Regions from separate parts of the Streptomyces sp. NPDC091271 genome, predicted to be linked through region 3. Evidence: riboswitches for the same ligand, from Rfam matches in the RefSeq annotation. Region 3 holds a riboswitch; each other region holds the start of a gene.
What was found. Region 3 has a riboswitch for thiamine pyrophosphate ahead of thiO (glycine oxidase ThiO). Riboswitches for the same ligand answer to the same signal wherever they lie in the genome.
Positions count from the first base shown of each region.

Region 1 (5,029 bases), on a different contig from region 3:
GGGTCGGTCACGGTGGGGTACCCGAAGGCCGACAGAGAGTATGCCGTCGCTTTCGAGGAGGACGCCGTGCGTGCGTCGAAGCTCAGGCTCGACCGTAGTCTCGCCGCGCAAGCGGTGCTGATCTTCGTCCTCGGAGTGGGGGTGAACGCCCTGCTCCGCCGGGACGGGCACCTCGGCTGGTGGGTGATCCAGACAGCGGTCTTCACCGCCGTCGCCATCGGCATCGTGGCCGCCCAGCGTCGCAGGACCAGCCGTGCGGCCGGCATCGACCCCCGCGGGATCGCCGAGCTCAACCGCCGGATCCGGCACCGTGAGGTGCCGAGCGATCCCGAGAAGCGGGCGACCATGCAGAAACTGGTCGCCGAGCAGCTGGGGAAGATGGAGCGGGGCGGCCGGTGGCTGCCGTACTGGCTGGGCTGCATGGGCCTGATCGCGGCCGGCATGCTCGTGCTCGGAGTCGTCACCGGCTCGCTGACCGTCCCGCTGGTCTTCGTCGCCGGGGTGGCCGTTTTCTGCTCCTGGGTCTTCTGGATGCGCCGCCGTGCCCTGGAGCGCCACCGCCACATGCGGTCCGCCCTGCAGGACCAGGGCTGACGCCGTCCGTGCCGCCCCGGCGTACCGCACGGTTCTCCGGCGGCCATGAGTACCTCGGCGTGTCTGCGACACTGGATGAACCATGCCTAAGCCCGGAGAACTCACTTTCGTCGCGCCCCGTGGAGCCAAGCGGCCGCCGCGGCACCTCGCCGACCTCACCCCCGACGAGCGCAAGGAAGCAGTCGCCGCGACCGGCGAGAAGCCCTTCCGTGCCAAGCAGCTGTCGCAGCACTACTTCACGCGGTTCGCGCACGACCCGGCGGAGTGGACCAACATCCCGGCCGCGTCGCGGGACAAGCTCGCCGAGGCGATGTTCCCCGACCTGATGTCGGTGATGCGCCACATCAGCTGCGACGACGACACCACCCGCAAGACGCTCTGGAAATTGCACGACGGCACGCTCGTGGAGTCCGTCCTCATGCGTTACCCGGACCGGGTGACCATGTGCATCTCGTCACAGGCCGGCTGCGGGATGAACTGCCCGTTCTGCGCCACCGGGCAGGCCGGACTCGACCGCAACCTGTCGACCGCCGAGATCGTGCACCAGATCGTGGACGGCATGCGGGCCCTGCGCGACGGGGAGGTCCCGGGCGGGCCCGCGCGGCTGTCCAACATCGTCTTCATGGGCATGGGCGAGCCGCTGGCCAACTACAAGCGCGTGGTCGGGGCGATCCGCCGGCTGACCGACCCGGAGCCGGACGGCCTCGGGCTGTCGCAGCGCGGGATCACCGTGTCCACGGTGGGTCTGGTGCCGGCGATGCTCCGCTTCGCCGACGAGGGCTTCAAGTGCCGCCTCGCGGTCTCGCTGCACGCTCCGGACGACGACCTGCGCGACACCCTCGTCCCCGTGAACACCCGCTGGAAGGTCCGTGAGGTCCTGGACGCCGCGTGGGAGTACGCGGAGAAGTCGGGCCGCCGCATCTCCATCGAGTACGCGCTCATCCGCGACATCAACGACCAGGCCTGGCGGGGCGACCGGCTGGGCCGGCTGCTCAAGGGCAAGCGGGTGCACGTCAACCTCATCCCGCTCAACCCGACGCCGGGGTCCAAGTGGACCGCCTCTCGGCCCGAGGACGAGAAGGCGTTCGTCGAGGCGATCGCCTCGCACGGTGTGCCGGTCACCGTCCGGGACACCCGTGGCCAGGAGATCGACGGCGCCTGCGGGCAGCTGGCGGCGTCCGAGCGCTGAGGGCCCTGCCTACGGGCAGGATCCGGCCGGTCCGGCGTGATCCGGCCGGTGTAGCCTGGCCGGGAAATCAACTTCATATTCCGACAGGGGAGCGCCACAGCGCTGAGAGTGCGGCACCGAGGACAGGTCGGCCGCAGACCCTCTGAACCTCGCCCGGGTCATTCCGGGTAGGAAGTTCGGACCTTACTCAAGCTGTTGCGCCCTGCCCGCTCGCCGAGCGGGCGGGGCCGCGTCTCTTCCTGGTCACCTCCAGGAGGACATCACCATGAACACCACGACGAAGTACGCGGCGACCGCGCTCGCCGCCGCGCTCGGAGTCACCGCGCTCGCGGGCTGCGGCGGCTCCGACGACAAGTCTTCCGGTGACACGGGAGCCGGTTCGAAGACCGTCACACTCGTCAGCCACGACTCGTTCAACGCCTCGGACGCCGTCCTGAAGGCGTTCACGAAGGAGACCGGCTACAAGGTCAAGGTGCTCAAGAGCGGTGATGCCGGGGCGGCGCTCAACCAGGAGATCTTGACCAAGGGCTCCCCTCGTGGCGACGTGTTCTTCGGCGCCGACAACACCCTGCTCTCGCGTGCCCTGGACAACGGCCTGTTCACGCCGTACGAGGCGAAGGGCCTGGACCGCGTCGCGGCCGACACGCAGCTCGACGCGGACAAGCACCGGGTCACGCCCATCGACACCGGCGACATCTGCGTCAACTACGACAAGAAGTACTTCGCCGACAAGAAGCTCGACCCGCCGAACTCCTTCGACGACCTGCTGAAGCCCGCGTACAAGAACCTCCTCGTCACCGAGAACGCCGCGACCTCGTCGCCCGGCCTCGGCTTCCTCCTCGGCACCGTCGCCAGCCAGGGCGAGACCGGGTACCAGGACTACTGGAAGAAGCTGAAGAGCAACGGCGTCAAGGTCGTCGACGGCTGGGAGCAGGCCTACAACGAGGAGTTCTCCGGCTCCGCGGGCGGCAGGAAGGCCAAGGCCGACAGGCCGCTCGTGGTCTCGTACGCCTCCAGCCCGCCCGTCGAGGTGCTGTACGCCGATCCGCAGCCCGGCGAGGCCCCGACCGGTGTCGCCGCCGGCACCTGCTTCCGCCAGATCGAGTTCGCCGGACTGCTGGACGGCGCGAAGAACGAGGCGGGCGGCAAGGCACTCCTGGACTTCCTGATCAGCAAGCAGTTCCAGGAGGACATGCCGCTGAACATGTTCGTGAACCCGGTGGTGAAGGATGCGAAGCTTCCGGAGCTCTTCACGAAGTTCGGGGCCACTGTGGACAAGCCGGCGACCGTCGCCCCGGAGAAGATCGCCAAGAACCGTGAGCAGTGGGTCCAGTCGTGGTCCTCGCTCGTCGTGAAGTAGTCGCGCGGTCCCCGTGGAGGGGGAACGCGGTGCGGCTCGGTCTCATGGCCGTGCCCGTCGCGTTCTTCGCGCTGTTCTTCGCCTACCCGGTCGTCGCGATCGTCGGCCGGGGCCTGAAGACGGACGGAGACTGGCAGTTCGGCCGGATCGGCACGGTGCTGAGCCGGCCGGACATCCTCGACGTCCTCTGGTTCACCACCTGGCAGGCCCTCGCCTCGACCGCGCTCACCCTGCTGATCGCACTGCCCGGCGCCTATGTCTTCGCCCGCTTCGACTTCCCCGGGAAGCAGTTGCTGCGTGCCGTCGTGACCGTGCCGTTCGTCCTGCCCACCGTCGTCGTGGGTACGGCGTTCCTGGCGCTGCTGGGGCGCGGCGGGTTCCTCGACGAGCTCTGGGGGGTCCGCCTCGACACGACCGTGTGGGCGATTCTGCTCGCCCATGTGTTCTTCAACTACGCGGTCGTCGTACGGACCGTCGGCGGCCTGTGGTCCCAGCTCGACCCCCGTCAGGAGGAGGCCGCCCGGGTGCTCGGGGCCGGCCGCCTCGCGGCCTGGCGGCGAGTCACCCTGCCCGCACTCGCCCCGGCCGTAGCCGCGGCGGCTCTGATGGTCTTCCTCTTCACCTTCACCTCCTTCGGAGTCGTCCAGATCCTCGGCGGTCCGGCCTACTCCACGCTGGAGGTGGAGATCTACCGGCAGACCGCCCAGCTCCTCGACCTGCCGACGGCCGCCGTACTGACCCTGGTGCAGTTCGCCGCGGTCGGAGGGATCCTCGCCGTCCACGCGTGGACCGTGCGGCGCAGGGAGACCGCGCTGAAGCTCGTCGACCCGGCACAGACCTCCCGCCGACCGCACGGGGCGGGACAGCGGGCGCTGCTGGGCGGGGTGCTCATGACGGTCCTGCTGCTGATCGTGGTGCCGCTCGGCGTGCTGGTGGAACGCTCCCTGGACACCTCGGACGGCTACGGCTTCGGCTTCTACCGCGCGCTGCAGTCGGCCGACGCGAACGGCTCCACCTTCCTGGTCCCGCCGCTCGACGCCATCGGGAACTCCCTGCGTTACGCACTGGTCGCTACCCTGATCGCCCTCGTCATCGGAAGTCTCGCCGCGGCGGCCCTGGCCCTCCCGCACCCTCGGCTTCGCTCGAGCGGGCGGTACCCCCGCTCCGGGCCGCTGGTGCGTGGCTTCGACGCCCTGCTGATGCTGCCGCTCGGAGTGTCCGCCGTCACCGTCGGTTTCGGCTTCCTCATCACGCTCGACAAGCCGCCGCTGGATCTGCGTACGTCCTGGATCCTCGTGCCGCTCGCCCAGGCGCTGGTGGGCGTCCCCTTCGTCGTACGGACCATGCTGCCCGTCCTGCGCGCGGTGGACGACCGGCTGCGGGAGGCCGCGGCGGTGCTCGGCGCGTCGCCGCTGCGGGCCTGGCGGGAGGTCGACCTGCCGCTGGTGCGGCGGGCGGTGCTGGTGGCCGCCGGCTTCGCCTTCGCCGTGTCGCTCGGGGAGTTCGGCGCGACCGTGTTCATCGCACGCCCCGACAACCCCACCCTGCCGGTCGCCGTCGCCAGGCTGCTGGGGCGCTCGGGCGAGCTGAACTACGGCCAGGCGATGGCCCTCAGCACGATTCTGATGCTGGTCTGCGCGGTGTCGCTGCTCCTGCTCGAACGTATCCGTACCGACCGATCCGGGGAGTTCTAGAGATGCTGACAGTGGAGTCGGCCACGGTCCGCTTCGGGAAGCGGACCGCGCTGGACGCGGTGGACCTGGAGGTCGCGGACCACGAGATCGTCTGCGTGCTGGGCCCGAGCGGCAGCGGCAAGTCGACGCTGCTGCGGGCCGTGGCCGGGCTCCAGCCCCTCGACGGCGGGCGGGTGTTCCTGGACGGCGCGG
Region 1 is NZ_JBIVVD010000001.1:1,422,018-1,427,046, forward strand. Features, by position in the region: gene ACIQM3_RS06795 (hypothetical protein) at 67-594, shown strand; gene rlmN (23S rRNA (adenine(2503)-C(2))-methyltransferase RlmN) at 677-1,783, shown strand; TPP riboswitch at 1,859-1,975, shown strand; gene ACIQM3_RS06805 (thiamine ABC transporter substrate binding subunit) at 2,049-3,143, shown strand; gene ACIQM3_RS06810 (ABC transporter permease) at 3,188-4,837, shown strand; gene ACIQM3_RS06815 (ABC transporter ATP-binding protein) at 4,840-5,029, shown strand, end outside.
Region 1: another riboswitch for thiamine pyrophosphate. It lies ahead of ACIQM3_RS06805 (thiamine ABC transporter substrate binding subunit); the one in region 3 lies ahead of thiO (glycine oxidase ThiO).

Region 2 (5,029 bases), on a different contig from region 3:
CGGAAGGATGAACAGGGTCAGCACGGCGAACGAGACGGCGAGAGCGATCAGGGCCATCAGACCGCGCAGCCTGCCCACCGCGACCACCACGAGGGCGAAGATCCCGGCGAGCAGGGCCATGGGGAACGAGCGGTCGACATCGGTCACCGAGTACTGCAGGTCCCGGGGCGCGTCGGGTGCGTACGCGACGACCACCCCCTGGCCCTCGCGCAGTTGACGGGGTGCGTCGGGCTGGATGACCTCGACGAACGTACGGCCCTCGTCCTTGCCGGTGGTCACCTCGACGGTGGCCTTCTTGCACTCCCCCGACTGCTCGTTGACGGCTTCGCGTCCCGACGGGGTGGAGGTGTCTCCGGTCGGCGGCACCTGCGAGGCGTTGACGTCCGCGCAGTCGACCGGGACGACCTTCGTGACCTGCCCGTCCTGGGTCTGACGGTCGAAGCCGACCCCCGTGCGCTCATGGGCGGGTGCCCCGCCGGGCCAGAAGGCCACGAGGCCGACCAGGACCGCGGTGGCGAAGGGGATCAGTACGGCCGCGATGACCTTGCGCAGATGCTTGGACACGGGTGCGGCAGGCCCGTGGCTGTGGGTGTGGCCGTGCGCATGACTCTGTGCGCTGCCTGATGCGGGGCCGTGGGGTTCGGGGGCGCTTCCGGGGGACGTCACCCGGCGATCATCCCAAGAACCGGGGAGGCCCTCTGGCCAGCACGCCAGAACGGAGGTTAGCGTGGGGGCACATCTGTACACGCGGGAGCTCGGAGCACCGGGCTGAGAGGGCGCTGACCTCCGTATATCGATACGGGACACGCTGCGCCGACCGCCGAACCTGTTACCGGGTAATGCCGGCGTAGGGAGTAGGTCTCATGACCACAGCGGACGCACGCACGCCTGCCTCGAAGCAGAACGCCCAGCATGCGGAGGGCGACGAGGCCAGGAAGTCCATCGGCTGGCACAAGGGTTACGTCCAGGGCTCACGCCCGGATCTCCGGGTGCCGGTCCGTCAGGTGCACCTCACCAACGGCCAGGACGTGACGCTGTACGACACGTCCGGGCCGTACACCGACCCCACCACCGACACCGACGTACGCCGGGGGCTCGCCCCCCTCCGGGAGAACTGGATCATCGCCCGGGGGGACACCGAGGAGTACGCGGGACGGCCCGCGCGTCCCGAGGACGACGGGCTGAAGCACACCTCGCCGAGGGGCGGTCTGCGCAACCTCGGCGCGGTCTTCCCGGGCCGCCCGCGCCAGCCCCGCCGCAGTCGCGACGGCCGGCCCGTCACACAGCTCGCGTACGCCCGCCGGGGCGAGATCACCCCGGAGATGGAGTACGTCGCGATCCGGGAGAACGTCGGACCCGAGGTCGTGCGCGAGGAGATCGCGGCGGGCCGGGCGGTCCTGCCGGCCAACGTCAACCACCCGGAGATCGAACCGATGATCATCGGCAAGCGTTTCCTGGTGAAGGTCAACGCCAACATCGGCAACTCCGCGGTCACCTCCTCGATCGAGGAGGAGGTGGACAAGATGACCTGGGCCACCAAGTGGGGCGCCGACACGGTCATGGACCTCTCCACCGGCCGCAACATCCACACCACCCGCGAGTGGGTCCTGCGCAACTCCCCCGTGCCGATCGGCACCGTCCCCCTCTACCAGGCACTTGAGAAGGTCGACTGCCGGGCCGAGGAGCTGACGTGGGAGATCTACAAGGACACCGTCATCGAGCAGGCGGAGCAGGGCGTCGACTACATGACGGTGCACGCCGGCGTGCGGCTGCCGTACGTTCCGTTGACGGCCCGTCGCAAGACCGGGATCGTCTCGCGCGGCGGGTCCATCATGGCCGCCTGGTGCCTGGCACACCACAAGGAGTCGTTCCTGTACGAGCACTTCGAGGAGCTGTGCGAGATCCTCGCGGCGTACGACGTGACGTACTCGCTCGGTGACGGGCTGCGTCCCGGCTCCATCGCCGACGCCAACGACGAGGCCCAGTTCGCCGAACTCCGGACACTCGGCGAGCTCAACACCGTCGCCAAGCGGTTCGGCGTGCAGACCATGATCGAGGGCCCGGGGCACGTCCCCATGCACAAGATCAAGGAGAACATCGACCTCCAGCAGGAGATCTGCGAGGAGGCGCCCTTCTACACGCTGGGCCCCCTCACCACGGACGTCGCACCGGCGTACGACCACATCACCTCGGGCATCGGCGCGGCGATGATCGCCTGGTGGGGGACGGCGATGCTCTGTTACGTCACGCCCAAGGAGCACCTGGGGCTGCCCAACCGCGACGACGTGAAGACCGGTGTCATCACGTACAAGATCGCCGCTCATGCGGCTGACCTGGCCAAGGGACACCCCGGAGCGCAGGAGTGGGACGACGCCCTGTCGGACGCCCGGTTCGAGTTCCGCTGGGAGGACCAGTTCAACCTGGCGCTCGACCCCGACACCGCGCGGGAGTTCCACGACGAGACGCTGCCGGCCGAGCCGGCGAAGACGGCCCACTTCTGCTCGATGTGCGGTCCCAAGTTCTGCTCGATGAAGATCTCCCACGACATCCGGCGGGAGCACGGCGACGAGCAGGCCGTGATCGAGGAGGGGATGGCGGAGAAGTCCAGGGAGTTCGCGGCGAGTGGCAACCGCGTGTACCTGCCGTTGGCGGACTGACCTGCTGACCGTGGCGGGGACCTGGAGGGTCCCGCCACGGTCCGGCGGCGCACAGCCGCTGTCGGTCGTCCGGTTGTCACGCCGCGGGCGGCTTCTGCCACACGGAGACGTGCGACCTGCTGGACGCCGTGAACGGGGACTCGGTCCAGTCGGCCCACCGCTCGGACGGCTCCAGGCCCGCGAGCTCGGCCATCAGGTCGAGTTCGGCGGGCCAGACGTAGCGGTGGGGCGAGAGGAACGTGGAGGCCCGGCCCTCGGCGATCGAGTAGTGGTGCGAGACCACTTGCTGCTTCACCAAGTCGTACGTGTCGAAGCCGACGTGCCGCTCGCCGACGTGGATCGGGCGGGCGGTCTCGCCCGGTGGCAGCCGCTGCAGTTCGGGGATGAACACCTCGGCCACGAAGCGGCCGCCCGGTTCCAGGTGCTCCGCGGCGTTGCGGAAGCACGCGACCTGCTCGCTCTGGGAGAGCAGGCAGGTGATGGCGTTGTAGACGACGTAGACCAGGCTGAAGGTGCCCGGAGCCCGGGCGGTGGTCATGTCTCCGGCGGTCACGGCGATGTCGCTGCCACCGCGCTTCCCGCGGAGCTCCCGGGCCATGGGCCCGGACTTCTCGATTCCCGCCACACGGACACCCCGCGCGCTCAGCGGAAGCGCGACCCGTCCCGTCCCCACGGCGAACTCCAGCGCGGGGCCCTGACCCGCACGGCGCTCGAGGAAGTCGACCGTGGGGCCCAGTACGTCGGGCGCGTACATGTGGGCGGAGGACTCGTCGTAGCTCTGCGCTACCTGGGTGTTCCAGATGCCCGCATCCATGCCCCGAAGGCTGTCACGTGGCCGAGCCGACGGGCCATCGGATTTTCCCGGGTGCGCTCGCGGGGCGGCGTAGCGCTGGGAAGAGAGCAGGCGTTTGTCTGATCGTCAGATTGCGTCGTTAGAGCATGAAGAGTGCCCACAATGGCTGGTTCAGGCCGTTCAGCACCGACCTGTCGCTCCCTCGAGGGACTTTCGGCGTCAGTATGGACACAGCCGTGCTGCAGGTCGATGTAAGTTTCCGCGGCAGCCCAAACGCTGTTGACCGGTTCCTTATCTGTGCTTTACCTTCCGCTGTGCTTGGCCGAAATTGGTGTGCGCCCCCGACAGGGGCGCCAGGGGAGGGAAGCACAGTGAACTGGTACCTGGCTGTACTCAAGAATTACGCGGGCTTCGGCGGGCGGGCGCGCCGCAAGGAGTACTGGATGTTCGTACTCTTCAACTTCATCATCGCGGTCGTCCTGAGCCTGCTCGGCCTGGCCATCGACTCGCAGATCCCTTACATCATCTACCTGCTGGCCGTGATCATCCCGACGATAGCCGTCGTCGTGCGCCGCCTGCACGACACCAGCCGGTCCGGCTGGTGGATCCTGATCTCGTTCGTCCCGCTCGTGGGCGGCATCATCCTGCTCGTCTTCATGTGCACCGAGGGTGCGCGCGAGGTCAACGAGTACGGCCCGAACCCGAAGCTCGCCCCGCAGGGGATCTGAGCTCCTCACCGGGTGTGATGTCTGAAGAGGCCGGAGCGGCAGCACGCCGTTCCGGCCTCTGCCGTGCCGGGCCCCGCCGGATCACTCCGGCTGGTGCTCCGGGCCGCCGTAGTCCGGGCTTGTGAAGTCCGGGCTGGTGAAGGTGGGGCGCGGACCGGCTGAGGGGCCGTTCTCCGGTCCGGAGAAGTCCGGCCTGCTGTAGCCGATCTTCGGGATCCGGTTGGCCGAGCGGTGCGGTGTGCGCGAGGCGGGCCCCGCGGTCGGATCTGCCAGCGCGTCCCGGAGGAAGGGCAGGATGCCGCGTTCCAGCAGAGCGTGGCGCCATGCCTCCCGGGCACGCGCCACGTCCTCCGGCAGTTCCTCCTCCTCGTCCACGGCCGGCAGCGCGGTGGCGCCGTTGCGCAGGGCGGTGACGAGGAGACCCACCGCGGCGACGAGGATGGCCGCGGCGGCGACAGCGGCGAAGAACCACCCGGCGGCGACCATGGTTCCGGCGAAGGCCGGGGCGGGGCTGAGCGCCTTCAAGGGGTAGCCGACGGCAAGGAATATCACCGCGGCCGTACCCGCGAGGACCGGTGCCAGCACGGCGATCATCGCGAGGGTGCCGGCGCCCGTGGGGTCGGTTTCCTCCGTGGCGGAGCTGAGGACGGATGCGTGGGCGTCCGGTTCCCCGGGGCCGCGCAGCTCACCGCGGACCTTCACGTAGTGGTCGTACTCGGTGGCCGCCGCAGCGGTGATCAGGGGCGTGGCGTTGAGCGCCATCGTCCGCAGCTGTTCCGTGTTGAGACGGTCGCCGATCCCGTCCAGATCCGGTCGTTCGTGAGCATGGCGCAGCGCGTCGGCAAGGATCC
Region 2 is NZ_JBIVVD010000006.1:440,904-445,932, forward strand. Features, by position in the region: gene ACIQM3_RS26105 (YibE/F family protein) at 1-666, opposite strand, end outside; TPP riboswitch at 738-871, shown strand; gene thiC (phosphomethylpyrimidine synthase ThiC) at 864-2,657, shown strand; gene ACIQM3_RS26115 (methyltransferase domain-containing protein) at 2,734-3,471, opposite strand; gene ACIQM3_RS26120 (DUF805 domain-containing protein) at 3,822-4,178, shown strand; gene ACIQM3_RS26125 (hypothetical protein) at 4,260-5,029, opposite strand, start outside.
Region 2: another riboswitch for thiamine pyrophosphate. It lies ahead of thiC (phosphomethylpyrimidine synthase ThiC); the one in region 3 lies ahead of thiO (glycine oxidase ThiO).

Region 3 (5,029 bases):
GTCAGGGTCCCTGCGAGACCCTTGACCACCTTGTCGCCGTCGATGAAGGCGGCAGGCACCTGGAGCGCCCGGTTCTCACCACGTCGTACGGCGATCAGCTGGCCTTCCTTGACCAGCTGCCGTACACGCGTCACCTCGACATCGAGCATTTCCGCGATGTCGGGAAGGTGGAGCCAGGCGGGGACGAGAGCATCGATCTTTGCGTCAATCTCGGTCACAGGGACAAGCGTGCCATCCCGGACCGACAGTCGGTACCCGGGCCGGGCGTACGAGGCCGCGCCTACCCCTGGAGCACCGTCGATTTCAGCGGTACGGAGGAGTCGGCGGCCCGCGCCGGGTCGATCCGCGCCCCCGCTTCGACGAGCCTGCGCCCCTGCGCCAGGTCGCGGGGCCTGCTGACGGCCAGAACGGCGACCAGGACCCCCTGCCGCAGCCAGCAGACCGTCCAGGACGGGTCACCGGGGTCGCCGCGCCACAGCAGCGTGTCGGCACCCGCGTGATGGCCTGCGTACTGCACGAAGCGGCCGAACTGCTCGGACCAGAAGTAGGGCACCGGGTCGTACGTCCTGACCGCACCGTCCGCGAGGGCGGCGGCGACCGTCCGCGGCCCCTGGAGCGCGTTGTCCCAGTGGTGGACCAGCAGCCGCTCCCCGTAGCGGGCGGACGGGAAGGAGGCGCAGTCGCCCACGGCGTAGACATCGGGCAGCGAGGTGCGGAGCGAGCTGTCCGCGGTGACCGAGCCGTCGGGGCCGAGCGCGATGCCCGAGCCCGCGAGCCACGCGGTGGCGGGCCTCGCGCCGATGCCGACGACCACCGCCCCGGCGGGGATCACCCGTCCGTCCGCGAGGTGGACGGCACCCTGTTCGACGCCGGCGACCCGGGCGCCGGTGAGGAGTTCGGCTCCGCTCTCGGCATACCAGGCGGCCATGGGCTCGGCGACCTCGGCGGGCATCGTGCCCGCGAGGGGGCGGCCTGCGGCCTCCACGACGGTGACCGCGCACCCGGCCGCGCGGGCCGCCGTGGCGAACTCGGCGCCGATCCAGCCCGCTCCGACGACGACCACGTCGTGCTGCCGCTCCAGGACGGGCCGCAGCCGTGCCGCGTCGTCGAGGGTGCGCAGCAGATGGACGCCGGGCACGCCCTCGGAACCGGGCAGTCCGACGGGTTCCGCTCCGGTGGCGAGAACCAGCACGTCGTAGGCGACGGGCCCCTCCGGGGTGTCCAGCTCGTGCGCCCCTGCACGCAGTCCGGCCACGTCGAGCCCCAGGCGCAAGGTGATGTCCAGGGCCTCGAAGTCGACGTCGAAGGCGGAGTCCTCCGCCTTGCCGAGCAGGACCGCCTTGGACAGGGGCGGCCTGTCGTAGGGCTGGTGGGGTTCGGCGCCGATCAGGGTGACGGGGCCGGTGAAGCCCTGTTCGCGCAGGGCCACGGCCGTCTGCACTCCGGCCATGCCGGCACCCACGATCACGACTCCGCTGCCCCGCTGCCCCGCTGCCGGGTCCTGTGTCCGCTCGCTCACCTGTCCACCCTAGGGCCTCCCGTCCGGATCACGCCGGGCTCTTGGGACCTGGCCGGCGACCGCGGGAGGACGGACCGCCGGGTGAACGGGCCACCGGTGCCGGTCCCTTACCGGCTGCGAGGGGCGGGGTCTAGGCTGGCCACCGTAAGGCACTCGCGGGAGTCCGGGCGTACCGGGCTGAGAGGGAGGCTGGCCGGCCTCCGACCGTACGAACCTGATCCGGGTCATGCCGGCGAAGGGAGGGGCTGGACGCCCATGCGTATCTCCGCAGACAGTTCCGACGTCCTGGTCGTCGGAGGCGGCATCATCGGGCTGGTGACCGCCTGGCGGTCGGCCCAGCAGGGCCTGCGCACCACGGTGGCCGATCCCGCGCCGGGCGGCGGCGCCGCCCAGGTCGCGGCCGGGATGCTCGCCGCCGTCACCGAACTCCACTACGGCGAGCAGACGCTGCTCGGCCTCAACGTGGCGTCCGCCGCACGCTATCCGGCGTTCGTGGCCGAGCTGGAGGAGGCGAGCGGGCAGGAGACCGGCTTCCGCGCCTGCGGCACCCTGTCCGTCGCGCTGGACTCGGACGACCGGGCGCATCTGCGGGAGCTGCACGCTCTGCAGCAGCGTTCCGGGCTGGAGTCCGAGTGGCTCAGCGGCCGCGAGTGCCGCCGTCTGGAGCCGATGCTCGCCCCCGGTGTGCGCGGCGGGCTGCGCGTCGACGGCGACCACCAGGTGGATCCCCGGCGGCTGGCCTCGGCCCTGGTCACCGCGTGCGAGCGGGCGGGGGTGGTCTTCCGCCGTGCCTGGGTCCAGCGGCTCTCCGTCCTGGGCGGCCGCGCGACGGGAGCGGTCCTGGCGGACGGCACCGAGCTCGCGGCCGGCCAGGTGGTGCTCGCCGGCGGCAGCCTCAGCGGCCGGTTCCAGGGCGTTCCCGAGGCGGTCCTGCCGCCGGTGCGCCCGGTCAAGGGCCAGGTGCTGCGGCTGACCGTGCCTCCCGCCTACGCCCCCTTCCTCAGCCGGACGGTGCGGGCGGTGGTGCGCGGCAGCCAGGTGTATCTGGTCCCGCGTGCCAACGGTGAGCTGGTGGTCGGCGCGACGACGGAGGAGATGGGCTGGGACACCACGGTCACCGCGGGCGGGGTGTACGAGCTGCTGCGGGACGCCCATGAGCTGATGCCCGGCATCACGGAGCTGCCGCTGACCGAGACCCGGGCCGGTCTGCGGCCCGCCTCGCCGGACAACGCGCCGCTGCTGGGACCCACGGCACTGCCCGGCCTGCATCTCGCCACCGGACACCACCGCAACGGGGTGCTGCTGACCCCTGTCACCGGCGATGTGATGGCCCATGTGCTGACCACCGGCGAGCTGCCCGAGGTGGGCCGCCCCTTCGCGCCGCGCCGCTTCGCCGCCGTCCCCCCGGAGAGCCCACCGGCCTCCGCCCCCGAAGAAACCGCCCCCGCGCCGCAGGAGCAGCCCGTATGACACAGCCCGTGCCCGCCGCCGTCCCGGGTTCCGAGCCCGAGGCCGGTTCCGCGCCCCTTTCCGAGTCCGTTTCCGTTTCCGTTTCCGAGTCCGTTTCCGTGTCCGTCAACGGGGAGAGCCGCACCGTGCCCGCGGGCACCGCACTGGACACTCTGGTCGCGGCGCTGACCACGGCGCCCTCCGGGGTCGCCGCCGCGGTGAACGAGGCGGTCGTCCCGCGCGGTCAGTGGTCCGCCACCACGCTCGCCGACGGCGACCGTGTCGAGGTCCTCACCGCGGTCCAGGGAGGCTGACCATGTCCGACGATCTCTTCACGCTCGGTGCCACCGCGTTCTCGTCCCGGCTGATCATGGGGACGGGCGGGGCGCCCAGCCTCGACGTACTGGAACGCTCCCTGATCGCTTCGGGCACCGAGCTGACCACCGTGGCGATGCGCCGGCTCGACCCGACCGTGCAGGGCTCGGTGTTCTCCGTCCTGGAACGCCTCTCCATCCAGGTCCTGCCGAACACCGCGGGCTGTTTCACCGCGGGCGAGGCCGTGCTGACTGCGAGGCTGGCCAGGGAGGCGCTGGGCACCGACTGGATCAAGCTGGAGGTCGTGGCCGACGAGCGGACCCTGCTGCCCGACCCGATCGAGCTGCTGGACGCCGCCGAGATCCTGGTCGACGACGGCTTCACAGTCCTGCCGTACACCAATGACGACCCGGTTCTGGCCCGCAAGCTCCAGGACGTGGGGTGCGCGGCGATCATGCCGCTCGGCTCCCCCATCGGGTCCGGGCTCGGCATCCGCAACCCCCACAACTTCCAGCTGATCGTCGAGCAGGCCGCGGTCCCGGTGATCCTGGACGCCGGCGCCGGGACTGCCTCGGACGCGGCGCTGGCGATGGAGCTGGGCTGTGCCGCTGTGATGCTCGCCTCGGCGGTGACCCGGGCGCAGGAGCCCGAGCTGATGGCGGCGGCGATGCGGCACGCGGTGGACGGCGGACGCCTGGCGTACCGGGCGGGGCGCATCCCGCGCCGCCATTTCGCGGAGGCGTCCTCGCCCACGGAGGGCCGCGCGGTGCTGGATCCGGAACGCCCGGCCTTCTGAGACCGTGCACCGGCGGGGATCTCCCCGTCACAGCACGCGCATGCCCCTGTCACGGCTCGGCACCGGAACGGCCCCCGGGAGGCCCGGCCCATCCGTGGTGTCCGTGACAGCTCGTAGACTCGCCCCGTGGACACGACCCTCCAGGACCCCCTCGTCGGGCAGCTGCTCGACGGCCGCTATCGCATCGATGCGCGCATCGCCGTCGGCGGTATGGCCACGGTCTACCGGGCCGTGGACACCCGGCTCGACCGGGTGCTCGCCCTCAAGGTGATGCACCCGGCGCTGGCGACCGACGCGGCGTTCGTCGAGCGCTTCATCCGCGAGGCCAAGTCCGTCGCCCGGCTCGCCCACCCCAATGTGGTGGCGGTCTTCGACCAGGGCGCCCAGGGCGCGTATGTGTACCTGGCGATGGAGTACGTCGCCGGGTGCACCCTGCGCGACGTCCTGCGTGAGCGCGGGGCGCTGCAGCCCCGGGCGGCGCTGGACATCCTCGAGCCGGTGCTGGCCGCCCTCGGCGCCGCGCACCGGGCGGGCTTCGTCCACCGCGACATGAAGCCGGAGAACGTCCTGATCGGGGACGACGGCAGGGTCAAGGTCGCCGACTTCGGTCTCGTACGCGCTGTGGGAACCGCCACGGACACCACCGGCTCGCTCCTGGGCACGGTCTCGTACCTCGCTCCGGAGCAGATCGAGCAGGGCACGGCCGACACCCGGTCCGATGTGTACGCCTGCGGTGTGGTGCTCTACGAGATGCTGACCGGCGGCAAGCCCCATGGCGGTGACACCGCCGCCCAGGTCATCTACCAGCATCTGAACGAGGACGTCCCGGCGCCGTCCGGAGCCGTTCCGGGCCTGGCCGACGGACTGGACGAGCTGGTGGCCGCAGCGACGGCGCGCGACCCCGACGTCCGTCCGTCCGACGCGGTCGCCCTGCTCGCCCGGTCCCGTGA
Region 3 is NZ_JBIVVD010000005.1:383,047-388,075, forward strand. Features, by position in the region: gene ACIQM3_RS22865 (Rv2175c family DNA-binding protein) at 1-218, opposite strand, end outside; gene ACIQM3_RS22870 (NAD(P)/FAD-dependent oxidoreductase) at 281-1,519, opposite strand; TPP riboswitch at 1,665-1,777, shown strand; gene thiO (glycine oxidase ThiO) at 1,775-2,989, shown strand; gene thiS (sulfur carrier protein ThiS) at 3,088-3,282, shown strand; gene ACIQM3_RS22885 (thiazole synthase) at 3,285-4,079, shown strand; gene pknB (Stk1 family PASTA domain-containing Ser/Thr kinase) at 4,206-5,029, shown strand, end outside.